4 regions of the Bacillus silvicola genome follow, and region 1 is predicted to be linked to each of the others. Evidence: riboswitches for the same ligand, from Rfam matches in the RefSeq annotation. Region 1 holds a riboswitch; each other region holds the start of a gene.
What was found. Region 1 has a riboswitch for S-adenosylmethionine ahead of ACP6L7_RS05115 (YezD family protein). Riboswitches for the same ligand answer to the same signal wherever they lie in the genome.

Region 1 (3,700 bases):
GAGTTTCTATGTATGATAATTATCGTGCGCAGAAAGAATCGAGTAATAAAACGGAGGTTATAATGCGAAAATTATTATATTTTATAGTATGCAGTAGTGTTATACTTTTTGCTTCACCGAGTGTGTCGGTAGCACAATATGATGCACCTCTTATGGAAGATGCCCTTTATTCTGTTTTATTTCCGAAAATAAATAAAGCAATTGAAAAACAATATGGGAGCTTGAAGCCTTATCAATGTCCTAAAATTATTAGTTTAAAAAAAGTGTATAGTGGTACATATTTATTTCAAGCGAGTATTGAAGTAACGAAGTATGAACGTGTTGCTGGGAAAATTGCTCCACCATTTGAGAAGGTAACGATTACATTTAATAACGAAGAGGGCGAATGGGAAGTGACAAAGGTTTCAGTAAAGCGCTTACCAAATGATACAAAATTAAACTGTAAAAAAACAATATAAAAAATTGTTTGACAAATAAAATGGTCCTTTGGTATTGTTAATAGCAACAATTAGATGTTTGAAAATTAAATAGACTTACCTCATCTACTCTCAAAGGTAGAGGCCGCGATAGGAAAGAGTAAGCTATGGGAGATTTAATGGAATCTGTGATCATAGGTTGAAAGGGACTATTGCCGAAATATAAGAATAACCATCTTATTCATATATTGGGACTGCATTGAATAAATGTAGTACTGTCATAAGATTTATTTTATGGAGAGCTATTTGGAGATGTTGATGCGGTTTCTTATTTTGAGAAGATAACAACTCGTTTATTTTTTCAATATATATTTTTCCTAATAAGAAACGCGTGTGAACATTGTTCCGCGCGTTTTTTGTCTATCTAAAAGCGTGCTGCAATGAATAGAAGATTGGGGTTATGAGTTTTAGAGGAAATAAGGGAGGAATTTAAATGTATTTACACGGCACAAGCCGAATCAATGGGCAAGGACACTTAGAAATTGGTGGGTGCGATACGACGCAGCTAGCAAAACAATACGGAACACCACTTTATGTATACGATGAAGAGTCTATTCGAGGAAAGTGCCGCGCGTTTCATCGTGCTTTTAAAGAAAGTGGTTTCTCTTATCAAGTAGCATATGCAAGCAAGGCGTTCTTGTGCATGGAGATGTGCCGAGTAGCTCGTGAAGAGAATATGTCTTTAGACGTTGTTTCTGGAGGAGAATTATATACTGCGCTTCAAGCAGGATTTCCGGCATCGCGCATTCATTTTCACGGAAATAATAAAACAGCAGAAGAAATAATTATGGCTCTTCAGGCGAATATCGGTTGTTTTGTAGTAGATAATTTCTTAGAATTAGAAATTTTACATGATTTAGCAGTGCAACATGGAAAGTTTGTGAACATATTAATCCGTGTAACGCCAGGAGTAGAGGCACATACACACGAATATATAACAACAGGCCAAGAGGATTCGAAATTTGGATTTGGTGTTTCAAATGGTCAAGCGATGCAAGCGATTGAGCTAGCTTTGCAAAAATCAAATTATAATATGCTAGGAATTCACTCGCACATCGGATCACAAATATTCGAAACGGCTGGTTTTGTTCGAGCAATTGAAGTACTACGTCAATTTTTAGAAGAAGTGAGAGAGCGAACAAACTATGTAGTGAAAGTATTGAATGTAGGCGGAGGTTTCGGTATACGTTATACGGAGTCTGATACACCGTTAACACTTGAAACGTATGTGGAGGCTGTAACAAGTACGATAAGAGAGCAGTTTACAGTATGTGAATACCCGCTTCCAGAAATATGGATTGAACCAGGTCGTAGTATCGTAGGTGATGCGGGAACAACAATTTATACAGTTGGAGCGGTGAAAGAGATTCCTGGTATTCGGAAATATGTTTCAGTCGATGGTGGGATGACAGATAATTTAAGACCGGCTCTATATGGAGCGCGTTATGAGGCGATGTTGGCGAATCGAGGGAATCTTGAGAATGAGGAACTCGTTTCGATTGCTGGGAAATGCTGTGAAAGTGGAGATATGCTGATTTGGGATATTAACTTACCGCAAGTTGCTTCTTCTGATTTACTAGCAATTTCTTGTACGGGGGCATATGGGTACTCGATGGCGAATAATTATAATCGTATTCGTAGACCAGCTGTCGTCTTTGCAAAAGGCGGAACATCACAAATTGTTGTAGAGCGTGAAACATATGAAAATATTATTGGGAACGATCGCATACGTATTAAAGAACTTGTTTAAATAGGAAAAAGGAGTTGTTCGGATGGGCAATTCCTTTTTTATAAAATAAAATAATTAAAATATATCGGAAAACTAGGATTGAAAAAAATCAGAATTGTGATAAAATACAAATACAAAGCTTATCAAGAGAAGCGGAGGGAACTGGCCCGGCGAAGCTCGGCAACCTGCTTATAGAAAGCAAGGTGCTAAATCCAGCAAAATGGAATCCATTTTGAAAGATAAGGTAAAATATATTACCGAACAGTCTTTTCGAAATGGGAAAGATTTTTTTTATGAATAAAAAGGGGGGCTGTTCGCGTGAGTGTACGGGAACATTTTGATGAAGTATCTGAGAAAATTCAAGCGATGCTTGCTGATATGAAATATGGTTCCATTACAATTGTTGTGCAAGATGGAAAAGTGATTCAATTAGAAAAAAGTGAAAAAGTACGTTTAAAGTAAAAAGCGCTGACTAGAAAAACTAGAGGCGGTTTTAACCTATTTTATTAGGTTAAAACCGTCTTTTTGCTTTTACAGGGGGAAAAAACATGTTGACGTATGAAACGTGGGAAGAAAATAGTGTTTCATTTTCCGAAGAAGATGAAACGAAAGGCGCGCTATCAGTATTAAGTTGGGCTTATAACGAATATAAAGATGAAATTGTATATGCATGTAGCTTTGGGGTAGAAGGTATGGTTTTGCTGCACCTTATAAACCAAGTAAATCCATCCGCTAAAGTTGTATTTTTGGATACAAATGTACATTTTCGAGAAACGTATGAATTAATTCAAAAGGTGCGGGAACGATTTCCTTCATTAAATATTATAGAAAAACAGCCGGAATTTACACTTGATGAACAAGCGAAGTTGCATGGTGAGAAATTATGGGAGAGTAATCCGAATCTTTGTTGTAAAATTAGAAAAATTTTACCGTTAGAAAAATCATTAGCGGCGGAAAAAGCGTGGATATCGGGCTTAAGGAGGGAACAATCAGAAACGCGTAAGCATACAAAGTTTATAAATCAAGATCATCGCTTTCAATCTATTAAAGTTTGTCCACTCATTCATTGGACGTGGAAAGAAGTGTGGCGATATGTATACAAACATAGCTTGCCGTATAACCCATTGCATGATGTTGGATATCCAAGTATTGGATGTGAGAAGTGTACGTTACCTGTAGGAGAGGGTGGCGATTCGAGAGATGGTAGATGGGCCGGGAAAGTGAAAACAGAATGTGGTCTTCATTACCAATAAGATGAATTTGAAAATAAAGCTAAGAGAGGATATAGAAAATGAGTACAAGAAACGAATTAATAAATCGTATAGACGAGACATACGACGTATCACAAATTGAAAAAGAAATCAAATTAGACAACATTGCGTTAAGTGATTTAGAGCTATTAGCGACAGGGGGATATAGCCCACTAACTGGCTTTTTAGGAAAGAAAGATTATGATTCGGTCGTAGAAACGATTCGTTTAGCAAATGGTAGCGTA
Region 2 (3,700 bases), on a different contig from region 1:
CTACTTTACGCCCAATTGTACCGCCAATTGCTCTACTTAACATTGCGCTACTTCCGATATCTTCTAAGTAACTTATCATACGGAACAACTCACCAAACCCGACGATTTCTTTATCTAATAGAACTGACACTGCTTCAATCGTTACATCACGTTTCGTAATACCAGTACCGCCATTTGTTAACACGACATCAACATCTTCCCTGTGATAACCAGCTAACACCGCTTGCTGAATACTTTCTTTATCATCTTTCACAATTTCATAAGAGGTCACTTTATGTCCTGCTTCTATTAATAATGCATGTAACAATTGACCACTCTTATCCGTCTCTTCCGTACGTGTATCGGAAATCGTCACGATCTTGCAACGCACTTCTTTTGGAGCTTGTTTTTTATGTTCAGTTACGCTCATTTTTTATCTTTCCTTTCTTAAAGACTTTTCTTCATTTTATCATACATATCTTTACACAATTATGTATGAAGCCAACGATGCATCATGATACAATATAAGTATATACACCCACAAAAAGGAAAATGAAAATTATTTATACTCCTAGACTTCACATCATTAGCTACTCTTTAACTCCCCTTATATTTTCTACATAGTAGATTTTATTTTAAAACTTACATTATAAAATAATTTGGAGGTTCACACACTATGGAACTATACAAAAAATTAACAACAACATTCATCCTCTTATTCGTCGCTTCCATTACTGTCGGTTTTTCGCTAAAAGGCGCGATTCCATATGCTACATTAATAAGCATTATATTCGCAACACTCTTTTTACTATGCAGTGCATTTTGCGCAGGAAAAGCACGTCAGATAAAGCAATGATTGCATATGTTCCGTAAGAAACCGACAATTTGTAAATCATGTAAAAAGGAAATACAAACGTATGAAAAAGTATATTGAGCTAGACGGAGAAGTGTATTGCAACTCATGCATCCAAATCATAAATAAAACCAAATAAAAAAAGCTTTGCGCACACAGCGCAAAGCTTTTTTTCATATATTATAGACCAGCTTGCTCTTTTAAAGTAGCTGCTTTGTCTGTACGTTCCCATGAAAGATCTACATCAGTACGTCCGAAGTGGCCGTAAGCTGCTGTTTGTTTGTAAATTGGGCGACGTAAGTCTAGCATTTTAATAATACCAGCTGGGCGAAGATCGAAGTTGTTACGAACTAGTTCTACTAGTACGTCTTCAGATACTTTACCAGTGCCAAATGTATCAACTGAAATTGATACTGGTTGCGCTACGCCGATTGCGTATGCAAGTTGTACTTCTGCTTTGTCAGCAAGACCAGCTGCTACGATGTTTTTCGCAACATAACGAGCTGCATATGCTGCTGAACGGTCAACTTTCGTTGCATCTTTACCAGAGAATGCACCGCCACCGTGGCGAGCGTATCCACCGTAAGTATCAACGATGATTTTACGTCCTGTTAAACCAGCATCACCTTGTGGTCCACCAATTACGAAGCGGCCAGTTGGGTTAATGAAGAATTTCGTTTCTCCATCCATTAATTCTGCTGGAACTACAGCTTTAATTACATGCTCTTTTAAATCGCGATCGATTTCTTCCCATGTAACATCTGGATGATGCTGTGTAGAAATTACAATTGTATCTACACGTACAGGTTTACCATTTTCATCATACTCAACTGTAACTTGCGTTTTTCCATCCGGACGTAAGTATGATAAAGTGTCATCTTTACGTACTTCAGTTAAACGACGAGCTAATTTGTGAGCAAGCGAGATTGGAAGTGGCATTAATTCTTGTGTTTCATTACATGCGAAGCCAAACATTAAACCTTGGTCTCCTGCACCAATTGCCTCAATCTCAGCGTCAGTCATTTGACCTTCGCGTGCTTCTAGTGCTTGGTCAACACCCATAGCGATGTCAGCAGATTGCTCATCGATAGATGTTAAAACTGCACAAGTTTCTGCATCGAATCCATATTTTGCGCGTGTGTAACCAATGCCTTGAATTGTTTCACGAACGATTTTCGGAATATCTACATAAGTAGAAGTCGTAATTTCCCCCGCTACCAATACTAAACCAGTTGTTACAGTTGTTTCACAAGCTACACGTGCATTTGCGTCCTTTGATAAGATCGCATCTAAAATTGAATCAGAAATTTGGTCACAAATTTTATCTGGATGTCCTTCAGTTACAGACTCAGATGTGAACAGATGACGTTTTTTTGTCATGTGGTAAACCTCCCTACAGTAATTGTATATATTGTACGGAACTCATCCTTAATTTGCCACAAACTGCGACATACATTTATTCTCCCACACAAGCATACAGAAAAACCTTTCCTACTTTACATAGAGGAAAGGTTTAATTTGCTACTTGCATACTGCTTTTTGCCCTTTGCTCTTATCGTTCGAGACCATTAGCCTCGCACAGGTTTTAGCACCTATTCACCTGTATTTACCACTACAAGTGAGGTTGCTGGGCTTCATCGGGCCTGTCCCTCCGCCAGCTCGGGATAAGAGAGTATCCGTCCCAACCTATACTAAAGAAATGATATTCATTTGTCAATTAATATTCACATTTTCCTGAAAGTTTTTCTCAATACGTATTAGGATGAAATATTAATAAGGAACTAATCCATTCACACAAACAAAAATAAATAAATAGTATACATTATTTATATAATTGTGTTATACTCTTGATGGGGATTACGAGAAATATTTCATTAAATGAAAAGGATGGTATATAAATATGAGTACTGTGAATGTCCAAATTGGTTTACATGAATTATTGAACGGAAGCAATGCACAGATTCAACTAAGTGTTCCGCAATTAGTGGAAAAAGTATTAATGCGAAATGAAGGGAAATTAACTTCTACTGGTGCCGTTTCTGCTTCAACAGGAAAATACACAGGACGTTCTCCTAAAGATAAATTTATTGTGAAGGAAGCATCGGTTGCTGACAAAATTGCTTGGGGAGCTGTGAACCAACCGATTTCTGAAGAACATTTTAATAAATTATATACGAAAGTTTTAGAATACTTAAAAGAAAAAGAAGAGTTATTCGTCTTCAAAGGATTTGCTGGCGCTGACCGCAGCTATCGCCTACCAATTCAAGTTGTTAACGAATACGCATGGCATAATTTGTTCGTACATCAATTATTTATTCGTCCAACTGAAGAAGAATTAGCAACTCATGAATCAGAGTTCACAATTGTTTCTGCACCAAACTTTAAAGCAGATCCAGCAGTTGACGGTACAAATTCTGAAGCGTTCATTATGGTTTCATTTGAACAACGTATCGTGCTAATCGGTGGTACAGAATATGCTGGAGAAATGAAAAAATCAATCTTCTCTATTATGAACTTCTTACTACCTGAACAAGACATTCTTTCTATGCATTGCTCTGCAAACGTAGGTGAAGAAGGCGACGTAGCACTATTCTTCGGTTTATCTGGAACAGGTAAAACAACATTATCCGCTGATCCAAACCGTAAATTAATCGGTGATGATGAGCACGGTTGGTCTGATAACGGCGTATTCAATATTGAAGGCGGTTGCTACGCGAAATGTGTAAACCTTTCTCATGAGAAAGAGCCACAAATCTTCGATGCAATCAAATTCGGTTCAGTTTTAGAAAACGTTGTCATTGATGGTCAAACACGCATCGCTGACTATAACGATACTACTTTAACAGAAAATACACGTGCTGCATACCC
Region 3 (3,700 bases), on a different contig from region 1:
ATGCTGTGTTTATAATTACATCCCCTTGCTTTAAATGGGATAGCGCTGCTTTTGCAACATGAAAATAAGAAAAAATATTAATACGGAATGTCGTTTCTAACTGTTCCGCTGTAATATACTCTAGTCCTTGCTGCGGATATTGCTGTGCAACGTTATTCACAAGCACATTTAAACTCCCCAGCTGCCGGACGGTCTCTTCCACAATATCTTTACAATGTTGTTCACTACTCAAATCCCCCGGCAGTAATACACAATTCACGCCTTCTTTTTCAACAAGTTTTTTCGTCTCATTTGCATCTTCATCCTCGTCTAAATAAGCAATCGCAATATTTGCTCCTTCTTTTGCAAAAGCGATGGACACAGCTCTCCCAATCCCACTATCTCCCCCTGTAATTAATACATTCTTTCCTTTTAACTTTTCACTTCCTTTATAATTTGGATCTTCAAACTTTGGAAGAGGATTCATTAATGATTCAATACCAGGCTGTTTATGTTGATGTTGCGCTGGCATTGTTAAAAAGTTTTTTTGCTGTGGCATAACTTCCTTCAACTCCTTTCTCCTTATAATGTGCACAATATTAAAAACTACTTACACATGAACAACCGCAATTCCCACTCGTTTTTACGGTTAATATTCAAATTCAAGACATAAAATATGGATTGTTCTAAAGTTTTTATGCAAAACTATTGCAAAAAAGTCAAAAAACGAATATTATATATAACTGTTGTGAAAATTATTCGTAAAAAGAAAGGATGTTTATATGTTTAACCTTTCAAAACATAAAACTTCTATTAAAACTGAAATTATGGCAGGTATTATTACCTTTTTAACAATGGCATATATCATTGTCGTAAACCCTGTCATCCTTGGGGATGCAGGCGTTCCATTTGAACAAGCATTTACAGCTACTATTATCGCCGCTGTTGTCGGAACATTATTTATGGCAATCTTTACAAACTTACCAATCGCAATTGCACCAGGTATGGGATTAAATGCTTACTTCTCTTACTCTGTTGTAAAAGCTCATGAAGGCATGACTTTCGCAATTGCATTCTCTGCTGTATTCGTAGCAGGTATGATTTTAATCTTGTTATCATTCACATCTTTCCGTACGAAATTAATGGAAGTAATTCCCGAAAACTTAAAACATGCACTTACTGCTGGTATCGGTCTTTTTATTGCTTTTATCGGTTTGCGCTTAACAGGAATTGTTACAAAAAATGATGCAAACTTAGTTGGGCTTGGTGATCTTCACTCTGCTCCAGTTCTACTAGCATTAGCTGGCCTTGGAATTACAATTATCCTTATGTCTTTAAATATAAACGGGGCACTATTTATCGGAATGTTATTAACTGGTATTATCGCTTACTTCACAGGGCAATTAACGTTCTCAAACGGCGTTACATCAATGCCTGGATTACCAGAAGGAATTATCGTTTCAAATCCAATTACTGCTGTATCTGATGTAATTAACTACGGATTATACGGCGTTGTGTTCTCATTCTTCCTTGTTACACTATTTGATACAACTGGAACATTACTTGGTGTAGCACAACAAGGTGGATTCATGAAAGATGGAAAGCTTCCAAAAGCAGGACGAGCTCTTCTATCTGACTCATTCTCAGCAACAATTGGAGCTATGTTCGGAACAACACCATCAACAGCTTACATTGAATCATCTGCTGGTGTTGCAGCTGGTGGTCGTACTGGTTTAACAACTGTTACAGTAGCTGTTCTATTTGCATTAGCAGCATTCTTCGGACCGTTAGTGAGCGCTGTTTCTGGCGTTTCAGCTATTACAGCACCATCATTAATTATCGTTGGTAGTCTTATGATGGGTTCAGTTCGTCACATCGATTGGGATACGTTCGATGAAGCATTCCCAGCATTTTTAGTAATCTTAAGCATGCCACTTACATCAAGTATTTCAACAGGTATTGCACTTGGATTTATTTCATACCCACTTATGAAAATGGCAAAAGGACAATTCCGCGCTGTTCACCCACTTGTGTATTTATTCGGAATCTTGTTCGCTTACCAATTAGTTTTCTTACCACATTAAAATCCCTCTTCCTGAGGGATTTTTTTTATAAATACTGTTTGACAACACCATTCATTTGTGAAATAATTCAAAATAGTTAAATATTCGATGTCTTATCAAGAGCAGGTGGAGGGATGAGCCCTACGAAGCCCGGCAACCGACCCATTTATGGGCACGGTGCTAATTCTTACAACACATTGTGTTGAAAGATAAGAGTAATATGATAAGACGTCTTTTCTATATGAAAAGGCGTTTTTTATTTTCACTCCCTCCTCTCTCTTCTTAGTTTAGGAGGGATTTTTTTATGAAAAAATTATGTTCCATCGTACTTATTTTTCTCTTACTTACATTAACCGCTTGTACAAATGAACAAGATGCGATTTCATCACAAAAGCAACAAACTGTGAAAAAGGCGCCTACAACGGTAGAAAATCACTTACAAACAGAAGTTCCAAGCCAAATGAAGAAGCCATTAAAAATCGCATTAATTATGCAAATGTCCATCGGAACTTTTTCCTCTCAATATATTGAGGGCGTCAAAAAACAAGTCGAGCTATTTGGCGGTAGTGTACAAGTCTACAATTCTGATAACGATTTAGCAAAAATGGCTGCAAATTTAGATACTGCTATTAATTCAAAAGTGGATGGTATTTTAATTGATCACGGCCGCTCTGAAGCACTAAAACCTGGAGTAGAAAAAGCGTTACAGGCGAATATTCCCGTAGTTGCGTTTGATAACGATCTACGCTTGCCAGGTGTGACAATTATTGATCAAGATGACTATAGTCTTGCATGGAAATCATTAAAAACGTTAGCGGAAGATTTGAATGGACAAGGAAATATCGCAGTCGTATGGGTTGGCGGATTTGCTCCAATGGAACGTCGCAACGTTATCATTGATGCTTTTTATAAACGTTATCCAAATATAAAAGAAGTTGCACGATTCGGTACTGCTAGTAATAACACACCGCTTGATACACAAACACAAGTAGAAGCTTTATTAAAGAAATATCCGAAAAAAGGAGATTTACAAGCTATTTTCGCTTCATGGGATGAGTTCGCTAAAGGAGCTGTTAAAGCACTTGAACAAGCTGGTCGTACAGATATAAAAGTATATGGCATTGACTTAAGTAATGAAGATTTACAACTCATGCAAAAAGAAAGCTCACCTTGGACTGCTACAGCTGCAACTGATCCAGCTGAAGTAGGTAAAGTTCAAGTACGATTTTTATACAAAAAAATTGCTGGTGAACAAACGCCAGATATTTATTCACTAGAACCTTATTTAGTAAAGAAAAGTAGTTTACCAAAAGAAAATATAACAATGGATCAATTATCAAAACATATAAACGGTTGGGGAGACTCAAAAGATGCATATTCTCCTTGGATGAAAAAATTAGAGAAGGAGAAAAAATGATGACATTCTCTCTTCAAAACATTACACATTCTTATCATGTAGCTACACCTGTTTTAGAAGATGTTTCTATTCATATTCAAAAAGGAAAAGTACACGCTTTACTAGGAATGAATGGTGCGGGAAAAAGTACTTTACTAAAAATAGCAACTGGTGAAATCCAACCAGTTGCTGGCGATATAAAAATTGATAATCAGTCTGTTTCCTTCACTTCACCACGTGATGCAAAAAAGCACGGTATTTC
Region 4 (3,700 bases), on a different contig from region 1:
TTCTCTTTTTCAACGGCCAACGTTACGTTTTCTAAAGATAAGATTTGCGCCATGTTTTTTCTCCTTTCGATTACGTTTTACGATTTTCGGATCAATCGCATCTTGTAAACCATCACCAATTGCATTAAATGCGAACATGATGAGTGCAATCATGATTGCCGGGAAGAATAGTTGCCACCATTCTCCGCTTAGTAACGTCCCAAGTGCATCGTTGGTCATCGTGCCCCAGCTTGCCGCTGGTGATTGTACTCCAAGTCCGATAAAGCTTAAAAATGATTCTGAGAAAATAGCTGCTGGAATGGTAAATGATAAATTTACGATAATAATCCCTGTTAAGTTTGGAATTAAATGCCCATATATAATTTTCATATGAGGTGTACCTAATCGCTCTGCTGCGATAACAAATTCTCTTTGTTTTAAAGACAAGACTTGCGCTCTAATGAGACGTGCCATGCCAATCCATCCCGTTAACGCAAGGGCAATTATAATTGTAAAAAGTCCTGGTTTCATAACGATTAATAGTAAAATAACAATTAATAAGTATGGGATACCGTATAACACTTCAATTCCTCTTATAATCCACTCATCAATTAACGTTCCAAGACGATTACGCCCTCTCACATATCCACTAAACCCTCCGATAAGTACACCGAGCCCTATATCAAGAGCTGCTGCTACCAATCCAACTGTTAGTGAAATTTTCCCACCAGCCCAAGTACGCGCCCAAATATCTCTCCCTAAATCGTCCGTTCCGAACCAATGCTCGCTACTAGGCGGTAAATTAGTTGCTTCTTTTACTTGTTCACTTGCAGTAAATGACGTTAAACTTTCGCCAATAAGCGAGAAAATAATAATTAGTAATAACGTCACAGCCCCTAAAACTGCTATAGGATTTGATATAAACTTGCGAAACACTTCCTTTTTTCGGCTAATTGTTTGCTGATCTTTATTTATCGTTAATTCTTTTTTCTCTTCATTCGTTAATAACTGGTCATTAATTTCATAAGCCCCCATTTAAATATTCCCCTCCTTACGTAATAGAACGAATACGTGGATCAACAATACGATGAATGATATCTGTAATAAAGATACACATAATTAATAGCGCACTATAGAAGATGGTTGTTCCCATAATTACCGGATAATCTCGGTTAAAAATACTATCTACAAAATATTTTCCTAGACCAGGAATTGAAAAGATTTTTTCAATCACGAAAGTTCCTGTTAAAAGTCCAGCCATTAATGGGCCAACAAATGTAAGTACCGGAACAATTGCATTTCTAAGAGCATGTCTTATAATGATTTTCTTAATTGGTATACCTTTCGCTCTCGCTAGCTTAATATAATCACTCTGCAACACTTCAATCATATTAGAGCGAACAAATCTTGTAATAACCGCGATTGGCCCGAGCGCTAATGCGAAGGAAGGTAATACAGTATGCTCGAAGGTTCCCCAGGACGCCACTGGTAGTAATTCAAATTGGATGGCGAATACTTGTATAAATAGTGGCGCTAAAATAAAACTAGGAATAGAAATACCGAGAATCGCAAGCAAGCTCACACTATAATCAATCACTTTCCCATGATATAGCGCGGCAAATGTGCCTGCGGCAATCCCGACTAACAATGAAATAACAAGTGCTTGTAGACCAATAATTGCTGATGGACCAAATCCTGTCGTTATAATCTCTGATACGCCTTGCCCCGTCGATTGAACGGATTCACCAAAGTCAAAATGAACTACACCGTCTAAATAAGCAACATATTGATTCCATAACGGTTCATCAAGATGATACTTCGCCCTCATATTTTGTATCACTTCTTCAGGAAAGATTTTCGCATCTGATGAAAATGGATCTCCCGGAATAATATGCATAATTAAAAATGTCACTGTCGTAATAACCCATAATGTGAAAACCATAACTGATAGTTTTTTAACAACATACACTCTGATAACCCCCTAAACTCATAAATTTACTTTGTTTTATTGACGTATCTTTCCCATTACTCCCTTTTCTCTTCTTAAAATACAAAAAGCCTTGATCTTAAAAAATAAGATCAAGGCTTAATAAACAAAGGCCCATCACTTATCTTTCAAGACTTGCTTGCTGGAATTAGCACGGTGTTCATCTTACAGAACCCGCTGCTGAGGTGTCATAGGGCCAGTCCCTCTACCTCTCTGGATAAGTAAATTGCTATATTATTATTTGGTTCAAATTGTATATTTCGAATTATAATTCTGAAAAAAAGAAAAGTCAATCAAATTGGATATATTTAGAAAAATCAGTTTTTAATGGCGTTATTTCTTAAAATCACTATTTTAACTTATAATAAAATTAATTACTTTAAAGGAGTTATACGATGGATCCCTTACTTCTAGCCAGCATAGGATTGCCATTAACAATCGTCATACTCGTCATCATCGGCTTCTACAAACTCTTCATTAAGAAAAAACGTATCACTTCTTTTTATACTCCATTCGATAATATTACTGGACAAACAATTTCAGAATTTCACGAAGAACAGAAAGTATTAGTATCCGAGGATGAAGATGGAGATGGTAAGAAGAAAAAATAACCTTGCGCATGCGCAAGGTTATTTTTGGGCCTCTGTTTGAAAACGTTTATAGTATGTCGATGCTGTTGCAAAATTAATTTCTATATCACGAATCAACGAGGAGTCTTCTTCTTCTGCTAACTTCTGCAATTTTTTCATTGATTGTTCTGATTCATTTAAGAAACCAACATATAATTCATGTTCCTGTTCTTTCGACTTCGGAACACGAATTTCTTTACGCATATGATCAATATCTTCTAACATGCCCGTTGTTACCTGTTTCACGTCTTCCTTATATTTAGCATTAGTTATTTCCTTACCGCCCTTTTCTTTTGCCACTTCAAATAACTGTAACGCTTTATTAATTTCTTTGTTCATTTTTGCATCATACTTTTCATGTACCTCTTGATACACTTTCATATCTTCTGTCTGTTCAGTAGATTGCTCCACCTTTTCTTTCGGTTCTTTCGCTTCTTTATTCCCATTACATCCTGCTAGAAGGAGCATACCTCCCATTACAGCAATACCCAAAACCTTCTTCATCTTTAATTCTCCTTTTATCTACAGCTACTTCTAATTATAGTTTCTTTTATCTCCACTTGTTTTATTATACCGAGAACATCCTAAATTTTGTACTTAAGATGATTCCTTAATATATATACCCACATTTTTGTCACAGTATCGTCACTTTATGCAAGTAACTTTTGCATGGGTTATTTCAAAGAAATGAAAAAAAGAGCTGATTCAAAGAAATGTTTGAATCAGCTCTTTTTTGTTAAGCCTCTAAATTTTGTTTTTGTTGCAGTTCAAACTGCTTTTCACTTCTTTTTGCCATGAATAAATAACATAACACAGCACCAATTTCACAAAGAGCTATAACAACACCCATAGGAAGTGCGGTATTGCTTCCACCAATACCTACTAGCGGCGCTACAAGTGCTCCTGAGATGAACTGTAATAATCCTAGTAAAGCTGATGCTGTTCCTGCAGCCTGTTTTTGATTTCTCATCGCTAATGAGAAGCCAGTTGTTGATACAACCCCAACACTTGATACAACAAGGAATAGCGAGCATAAAACACCGATTAACCCTATTCCTAATACAATTGTAAGTAGTAACGATAGGCCGCCAACAGCCGCAATAAT

Region 2: another riboswitch for S-adenosylmethionine. It lies ahead of metK (methionine adenosyltransferase); the one in region 1 lies ahead of ACP6L7_RS05115 (YezD family protein).
Region 3: another riboswitch for S-adenosylmethionine. It lies ahead of ACP6L7_RS24135 (sugar ABC transporter substrate-binding protein); the one in region 1 lies ahead of ACP6L7_RS05115 (YezD family protein).
Region 4: another riboswitch for S-adenosylmethionine. It lies ahead of ACP6L7_RS27390 (ABC transporter permease); the one in region 1 lies ahead of ACP6L7_RS05115 (YezD family protein).

The regions. Positions count from the first base shown of each region.
Region 1 is NZ_JBNGVC010000001.1:971,444-975,143, reverse strand. Features, by position in the region: gene ACP6L7_RS05125 (DUF3888 domain-containing protein) at 63-458, shown strand; lysine riboswitch at 548-729, shown strand; gene lysA (diaminopimelate decarboxylase) at 910-2,226, shown strand; SAM riboswitch class I at 2,343-2,451, shown strand; gene ACP6L7_RS05115 (YezD family protein) at 2,524-2,667, shown strand; gene ACP6L7_RS05110 (phosphoadenylyl-sulfate reductase) at 2,754-3,458, shown strand; gene sat (sulfate adenylyltransferase) at 3,497-3,700, shown strand, end outside.
Region 2 is NZ_JBNGVC010000012.1:1,669,445-1,673,144, forward strand. Features, by position in the region: gene ACP6L7_RS20685 (MogA/MoaB family molybdenum cofactor biosynthesis protein) at 1-409, opposite strand, end outside; gene ACP6L7_RS20690 (hypothetical protein) at 656-835, shown strand; gene metK (methionine adenosyltransferase) at 1,013-2,212, opposite strand; SAM riboswitch class I at 2,382-2,503, opposite strand; gene pckA (phosphoenolpyruvate carboxykinase (ATP)) at 2,733-3,700, shown strand, end outside.
Region 3 is NZ_JBNGVC010000013.1:382,247-385,946, forward strand. Features, by position in the region: gene ACP6L7_RS24125 (SDR family oxidoreductase) at 1-538, opposite strand, end outside; gene ACP6L7_RS24130 (NCS2 family permease) at 762-2,063, shown strand; SAM riboswitch class I at 2,153-2,258, shown strand; gene ACP6L7_RS24135 (sugar ABC transporter substrate-binding protein) at 2,347-3,459, shown strand; gene ACP6L7_RS24140 (sugar ABC transporter ATP-binding protein) at 3,456-3,700, shown strand, end outside.
Region 4 is NZ_JBNGVC010000013.1:1,028,227-1,031,926, forward strand. Features, by position in the region: gene ACP6L7_RS27380 (ABC transporter ATP-binding protein) at 1-53, opposite strand, end outside; gene ACP6L7_RS27385 (ABC transporter permease) at 10-1,014, opposite strand; gene ACP6L7_RS27390 (ABC transporter permease) at 1,031-1,948, opposite strand; SAM riboswitch class I at 2,085-2,190, opposite strand; gene ACP6L7_RS27395 (DUF3951 domain-containing protein) at 2,362-2,577, shown strand; gene ACP6L7_RS27400 (hypothetical protein) at 2,596-3,099, opposite strand; gene ACP6L7_RS27405 (multidrug effflux MFS transporter) at 3,332-3,700, opposite strand, start outside.